Regions from separate parts of the Pseudomonas sp. IT-P12 genome, predicted to be linked through region 2. Evidence: riboswitches for the same ligand, from Rfam matches in the RefSeq annotation. Region 2 holds a riboswitch; each other region holds the start of a gene.

Region 1 (2,254 bases), on a different contig from region 2:
TGCAGGTCGTCGACCATGTCCTGAAGCTCTTCCGGCGTGGCACCGTGCTGGGCCTTTTGTGGCGCCACGAACAGGCAGCCCAGTTTCAGGTCGCTGCTGTAGCTGATGCGCTTGGCGTCGCTGGTGATTTCTGCCAGCGCCTGTGTCAGGTTCAGTCCGTTGACCCGTGGCCAGCGCTGGGTCGCTTGAAGATAGGCGCGCGCCTCGCTCGAGGCGATGAGCAGGTCGGCGCGGGCGTTGCGTTCGCCGTCTTCGATCTGTTTGCGGGTCTGGGTGTTTTGCAGGGTGACCATTTCGGCCATCCAGGCAGCGGCCGAGAGCACGCCAAGGTTGGCTTTTTCGTCGTACCAGTAAGGCGTGTCGTTATCGCCGCGCACGGCGTTGTAGCGGTCAATACAGTCAAACCAGCGTTCCAGCAGCGGGCGCAGGAATTCCAGTCGCGGATTGCTGATGATCATGCCTTGCATGGGGCTCACCCTTGTTCTTGTGATGTGGGGTTGTGGCTCTTTGATATCACTGCTGGAAGTGTGGCACAAGATTGGCGTCACTTTATTGATCAGCGGCAGTTATTCGCCCATCGGCGTCCCGGCTTTAATTGACGCTCCATTCCCAACCCTCTAACCTTCGCGGCTTGTTTCAGGTGCTCTATGACCCTGGTTGATAGAGTGAAACAGGGAAGCCGGTGAGTGCGTGCGTTCAACTGATGAGCGACCACGATCCCGGCGCTGCCCCCGCAACGGTAAATGAGTGAACGCTGCGCTTTGAGCCACTGTGTCGATCGCGACATGGGAAGGCGCGCAGTCAGGTGTCATGCCGCTCATGAGCCCGGAGACCGGCCTGATTCAATCCAGCGGCATCACGGTGGGCGATGCCAGGCTTCTTGCCGTCTGTTTTTGCGCCTGCCCGCCGTTATCCAGCCTCAACGGAGAGCTCCCATGACTGATACTCCTGATCGTGACGAACGCCACCTGGCGCGCATGCTGCGTAAAAAAGCCGTGATCGACGAACGCATCGCCAACTCGCCGAACGAATGCGGCCTGCTGTTGGTGCTGACCGGCAACGGCAAAGGCAAAAGCAGCTCGGCGTTCGGCATGCTCGCCCGTTCCATGGGGCACGGCATGCAGTGCGGCGTGGTGCAATTCATCAAGGGCCGCAACAGCACGGGCGAAGAATTGTTTTTCCGTCGTTTCCCGGAGCAGGTGCGTTTCCATGTGATGGGCGAAGGCTTTACCTGGGAAACCCAGGATCGCCAGCGCGACATCGCCGCGGCCGAAGCCGCGTGGGCGGTGTCCCGCGAACTGCTGCGCGATCCGGCGATTGGCCTGGTGGTGCTGGACGAACTGAACATCGCCCTCAAGCATGGCTACCTTGACCTCGACCAGGTGCTCAGCGACCTGCAGGCGCGTCCGCCGATGCAGCATGTGGTGGTGACCGGCCGCGGCGCCAAGCCGGAGATGATCGAGCTGGCTGACACCGTCACGGAAATGGGCATGATCAAGCACGCCTTCCAGGCCGGGATCAAAGCGCAAAAGGGCGTCGAATTGTGAGTGAGCCACGTCATTGCCCGGCGGTATTGATTGCCGCGCCGGCCTCCGGCCAGGGCAAGACCACCGTCACCGCCGCACTGGCCCGTCTGCACCGCAATCAGGGGCGCAAGGTGCGTGTGTTCAAGTGCGGTCCGGACTTTCTCGACCCGATGATCCTCGAGCGCGCCAGTGGCGCGCCGGTGTATCAACTGGACATGTGGATGGTCGGCGAGCAGGAAAGTCGTCGCCTGTTGTGGGAAGCGGCCGCCGAAGCGGACCTGATTCTCATCGAAGGTGTCATGGGCCTGTTCGACGGCACGCCGTCCAGCGCCGACCTGGCGCGGCATTTCGGTGTGCCGGTGCTCGGGGTGATCGACGGCACGGCGATGGCGCAGACCTTCGGCGCCCTGGCGTTGGGCCTGGCGAAGTATCAGGCGGACCTGCCGTTCGCCGGCGTATTGGCCAACCGGGTCGGCACCTTGCGCCATGCGCAATTGCTGGAAGGCAGCCTGACCGAAGGTTTGCGCTGGTACGGCGCTTTGTCCCGGGAAACCGGGATCGAGCTGCCGAGCCGCCACCTCGGCCTGGTCCAGGCCAGCGAGCTGAACGACCTCGACCTGCGCCTCGATGCCGCCGCCGAGGCGTTGGCCAGCAGTTGCGAGGTCGCGCTGCCGCCCGCCGTGGCATTCGCTGCGCCCGAGGTATTCGTCGCCGAGCCGTTGCTGGCC
Region 2 (2,254 bases):
GCGATGCGGCGGCCCTGGGCGTTGTCGAGCATGTGGCGCAGCAAGGTGGTTTTGCCCGAGCCAAGAAAGCCGGTAACGATGGTGACGGGAAGTTTGGCCAGTGTTTTCATCGGATGCCCTTTGGCAAGGTGGCGGGCATACGGGACGACAAGCGCTGCGACGAAGGCGCGCGCAAGAGTTTCGCCACCGGATCACCCCGCCCGGTTGTAGTGAGAATCTGGTTCGAGGCAGGTCTCCTGGCTGACAGTGTGCCGGGCGGTTGGCCCGGCATCCGCTGCGCCTTCCCGCGAACCCGGTGCAGCGGGCTTGCAGTGGCGTGGCAGCGAACATCACCGTTCACAGTTGCGGGGGCAGCCGCGGCATCGACCGCGTTCCCTTCTTAGCTTCGACAATGGCGAAGAACCTCGAACGGACAAGGCTACGCATCGTACTGGGGCGGGTCAATGAGTTGTAGCGACGGGACCCGCCCCATCGCGAGCAGGCCCGCTCCCACAGCGGGTTTGCAAATGTCGCCTATGGGCGGGAGCGGGCTGGCTTGCGATAGCCGCGCTCGATTCCGAGTTGAGAACCGCTGCCAATTGACGCCCTGCCCCCGCCCATGCTCTCCTACACACCTTGTTACGGGTGCCCTTCACAGGGTGAAACGGGAAACCGGTGAATCATGTGCTTTACTCAAGGCCATGTCAGTCCGGTGCTGCCCCCGCAACGGTAAGCGAGCGAAGAATCATAGCCACTGTGCCGGCCATTCGGCATGGGAAGGCGATTCTTGCAGGTTTCGGCGTACGCCCAAGCCCCTCGCGAGCCCGGAGACCGGCCCGCAACACAAAGTGACGATACGTTCACTGAAATAACAAACCCGCGGTGGGCGGGCGCTGTTTGGACTTCTGCGTGCCCGATGCGCAGGAGGCTTGCATGCGCTGCCTTCACCCGTTGACAGAACAGAGGGAAGCGCCATGTCGATCATCAGCAGCACCCACCAGAGCTCCACCAGCACCACCACGACCACCCTGAGCCAACGCCTGACCGCCGCTGTCTGCGCCTCGATCCTGGGTGCCTGCCTGGTTTACTTCGCCGGTTTCTCGCACATCGAAGCGGTGCACAACGCCGCCCACGATACCCGCCACAGCGCCGCCTTCCCGTGCCATTGAGACCTGCCGACATGATCAAGCGTATCGCGCAAACCGCAGGTTTCTCCGGGCTGCTGGCCGCCCTGCTGCTCACCCTGCTGCAAAGCTTCTGGGTTTCGCCGCTGATTCTGCAGGCGGAAACCTACGAAAAGGCCGAACCGGCCGCTGTTGAAGTGCATGAACATGCCGCCGGCACCGCCGCGCACGCCCACGATGCCGAAGCCTGGGAGCCGGAAGACGGCTGGCAGCGCGTGGTGTCGACCACCGGTGGCAATCTGGTGGTGGCTGTCGGTTTCGCCCTGATGCTCGCCGGCCTCTACACCTTGCGCGCCCCGACCAAAACCTCCCAGGGCCTGCTCTGGGGCCTGGCCGGTTACGCCACCTTCGTGCTGGCACCGACCCTCGGTCTGCCGCCGGAATTGCCAGGCACCGCTGCAGCGGACCTGGCACAGCGGCAACTCTGGTGGATCGGCACTGCAGCTTCCACCGCCGTCGGCATTGCCCTGATCGTCTTCAGCCGTCACTGGCTGATGAAGCTGCTGGGCGTGGCGATTATCGCCGTGCCTCACGTGATCGGCGCCCCGCAACCGGAAGTGCATTCCATGCTCGCCCCCGAGGCCCTGGAAGCGCAGTTCAAGATCGCTTCGCAGTTGACCAACGTCGCGTTCTGGCTGGCCCTGGGACTGATCAGCGCCTGGTTGTTCCGTCGCAAGCATGATGGTCAATACCACGCATGACCGTGGATAGCACAGCGCCGACCCTGGTGGTCGGCCTGGGCTGTCAGCGCGGCTGTCCCCTCAGCACGCTGCGAGCCTTGCTCGATCAGGCATTACAAGCCCATCAAGTCGAATTGCACCAGATCAACGCCCTGGCCAGCATCGACCTGAAGCGCGAAGAGCCGGGCCTGCTCGAACTGGCCGCGCAACTGGCACTGCCGCTGACGTTTTTCAGCAGTGAACAACTGGCCGCTTATCAATCGCGCCTCAGCCACCGTTCCCAGATCGCCTTCGAACGCACCGGTTGCTACGGCGTGGCGGAAAGTGCCGCCCTCGCCCTCGCCGAACAACTCGCCGCGGCGCCTGCCACCTTGCTGATCAGCCGCCAGAAATATGCCCAGGCGACCTTGG
Region 3 (2,254 bases), 470 kb from region 2:
AGCCGTCAGGCACTTTGCCCCTGACCACGTAAGGCCCCGGCTGACTCGGGTTGCCAACGATCACGGCCAGTTTCAGGGACGCGGATAAATCACGTCCCGGGCACTTCAGTTCTTACATCGATCAACAAACTATCGCGGGTTGTTGCGCAGGATGGCAAAGTTGAGTGCGGCAGCGACGCACAGCCACACCAGATAAGGGAACAGGATCAGCCCGGTGATCACGTCCAGGCGCAGAGCCAGCACTACCATGGCCGCGACCACCAGCCACAGCAGCACCAGAATCACCATCCCCGCGAACACGCGTTGCGCACCGAAGAAGACCGGCGTCCACAGGGTGTTGAGCGCAATCTGCGCCGCCCACAATGCCAGCACTTCCTGACTGCCGGGGATCAGGGTCAGTCGGTAGCCCGCCCAGGCAAGCAGCAGGTAGATGATCGTCCAGGCGACCGGAAACAACCAGTCGGGCGGTGTGAAGCTCGGTTTGACCAGCGATCGGTACCATTCACCCGGCTTGAAGAACATGCCGGTGCTGGCGGCCGCCGCGCTGGCCAGGAGAAAGATGAAAAAGGTGTAGGTCATGGTCGCTTCCTGTCTGGGGTTATTTGAAACTTGGACGCGTGGCGACCCGCAAAAAGTTCACCAGCGTCCGGCGTAAAATCCACGCTCCCCCTCGGCCGCCTGATCGACTACCATACGCCGCCGGTTCCCGAACGGGACTAACAGGGAATTCGAAACGCCGTATATGGCGTCAATCGAAACTGCCCCCGCAACTGTAGGTGCTGAGCCTGCTCCTCGATGGCCACTGGATCAGATCCGGGAAGGCCGGAGCACGGCGACGACGCATCAGTCAGGAGACCTGCCGGCCAGCTGAATCACTAACCGGCGGGGTGTCCGGGGAGGACATCCTTTGCCGACCGGCCTTGCCCTGCTTATACCGCAGCGTTCGATGGTGTGTTTCCAGACCCGTACCGCGCCCGTTTCAAGTACGGTCCACATGGAGATTGCATCATGCTGTTGCCCCGCCTTGCCGCGCTGTTCACCAGTCTGGGCCTGTGTGCCCTGGCGCACGCTGCCCCGACCCAGTACCCGCTGACCGTCGATAACTGCGGCAGCCCCCTCACCTTCCCGCAGGCGCCCACCCGCACCGTGACCATCGGCCAGGCCGGCACCGAAATGCTCTACGGCTTGGGCCTGGGCGACAAGGTGGTTGCGACTTCGCTGTGGTTCAACGATGTGTTGCCGGCATACAAGACGCAAAACGACAAAATCGAACGCCTGGCGAACAACGAGCCGAGTTTTGAAGCGGTGATCGGCAAGCGTCCGGAGCTGGTGACCGTGGAATTCGAGTGGATGGTCGGGCCGCAAGGCGCGGTGGGCACCCGCGAGCAGTTTCACGAGTTGAAGATTCCGACCTACCTGCTGCCGTCCGACTGTGAAGGCAAGGACAACCTGGTGGGCGCTGACGGCACGCGACTGGAGCCGTTCCGCATCGACACGATCTACAAGAGCATCGAGCAACTGGCGCAGATTTTCGACGTGCAGGCGCGCGGCGAACAGTGGGTCGCGCAGCTCAAGGGCAAACTGGCCGCCTCCGTGGTCAAGGTCCAGGAAAAAGGCGTGAAGCAGGCCAGTGCGCTGGTGTGGTTCTCCAGCACCGACCTGCACGTCGATCCGTTCGTGGCCGGGCACAAGGGCATTCCGGATTTCATGCTTGGCACCTTGGGTATCCGCAACGTGGTGGAGTCCGATGAGGAATGGCCGACCGTGGGCTGGGAAACCATTGCCAAGGCCAACCCGACCTTCCTGGTGATTGCACGCATGGACCGTCGCCGTTTCCCGGCCGATGACCATGAGAAGAAACTGGCGTTCCTGCGCAACGACCCGGTCACCCGCAACATGGACGCAGTGAAGCACAACCGCATCATCATTCTCGACGCCATGGCCCTGCAGGCCAGCGCGCGGATGTTCGATGGCCTCGAACAACTGGCCAGCGCCATCGACGGCTACGACCTGCCGAAATGACCGCCCGCCTGATTCGCACCCTGCTGGCGTTGCTGCTGCTGTTGATGGCGGTGCTCGCCGGGGTGGCCATCGGTGAAACACGCATCGATCCGGGCGTGGTGTTCCAGGTGCTGGCTAACAAAGTGTGGGGCGCGGGTTACACGCTCAACCCTATCGATGAAGGCATCGTCTGGAACTACCGCCTGACCCGCGCCCTGGTGGCCGCCGCCTGCGGAGCCGGGCTGGCGACCTG

What was found. A riboswitch is a leader RNA that binds a small molecule or an ion and turns the genes downstream of it on or off. The one in region 2 is predicted to bind cobalamin.
Region 1: linked by a shared signal. The riboswitch ahead of cobO (cob(I)yrinic acid a,c-diamide adenosyltransferase) and the one ahead of ACM6IM_RS06600 (CbtB domain-containing protein) in region 2 are both predicted to bind cobalamin.
Region 3: linked by a shared signal. The riboswitch ahead of ACM6IM_RS04645 (ABC transporter substrate-binding protein) and the one ahead of ACM6IM_RS06600 (CbtB domain-containing protein) in region 2 are both predicted to bind cobalamin.

Annotation. Positions count from the first base shown of each region.
Region 1 covers NZ_CATKPY010000021.1:799,494-801,747, reverse strand. Annotated here, with positions in the region: gene ACM6IM_RS12670 (hypothetical protein) at 1-467, opposite strand, end outside; cobalamin riboswitch at 622-856, shown strand; gene cobO (cob(I)yrinic acid a,c-diamide adenosyltransferase) at 936-1,547, shown strand; gene ACM6IM_RS12660 (cobyrinate a,c-diamide synthase) at 1,544-2,254, shown strand, end outside.
Region 2 covers NZ_CATKPY010000011.1:774,182-776,435, forward strand. Annotated here, with positions in the region: gene cobW (cobalamin biosynthesis protein CobW) at 1-110, opposite strand, end outside; cobalamin riboswitch at 209-422, opposite strand; cobalamin riboswitch at 606-834, shown strand; gene ACM6IM_RS06600 (CbtB domain-containing protein) at 954-1,148, shown strand; gene ACM6IM_RS06605 (CbtA family protein) at 1,160-1,864, shown strand; gene ACM6IM_RS06610 (cobalamin biosynthesis protein) at 1,861-2,254, shown strand, end outside.
Region 3 covers NZ_CATKPY010000011.1:301,210-303,463, reverse strand. Annotated here, with positions in the region: gene ACM6IM_RS04655 (cupin domain-containing protein) at 1-64, opposite strand, end outside; gene tspO (tryptophan-rich sensory protein TspO) at 130-579, opposite strand; cobalamin riboswitch at 684-879, shown strand; gene ACM6IM_RS04645 (ABC transporter substrate-binding protein) at 1,009-2,022, shown strand; gene ACM6IM_RS04640 (FecCD family ABC transporter permease) at 2,031-2,254, shown strand, end outside.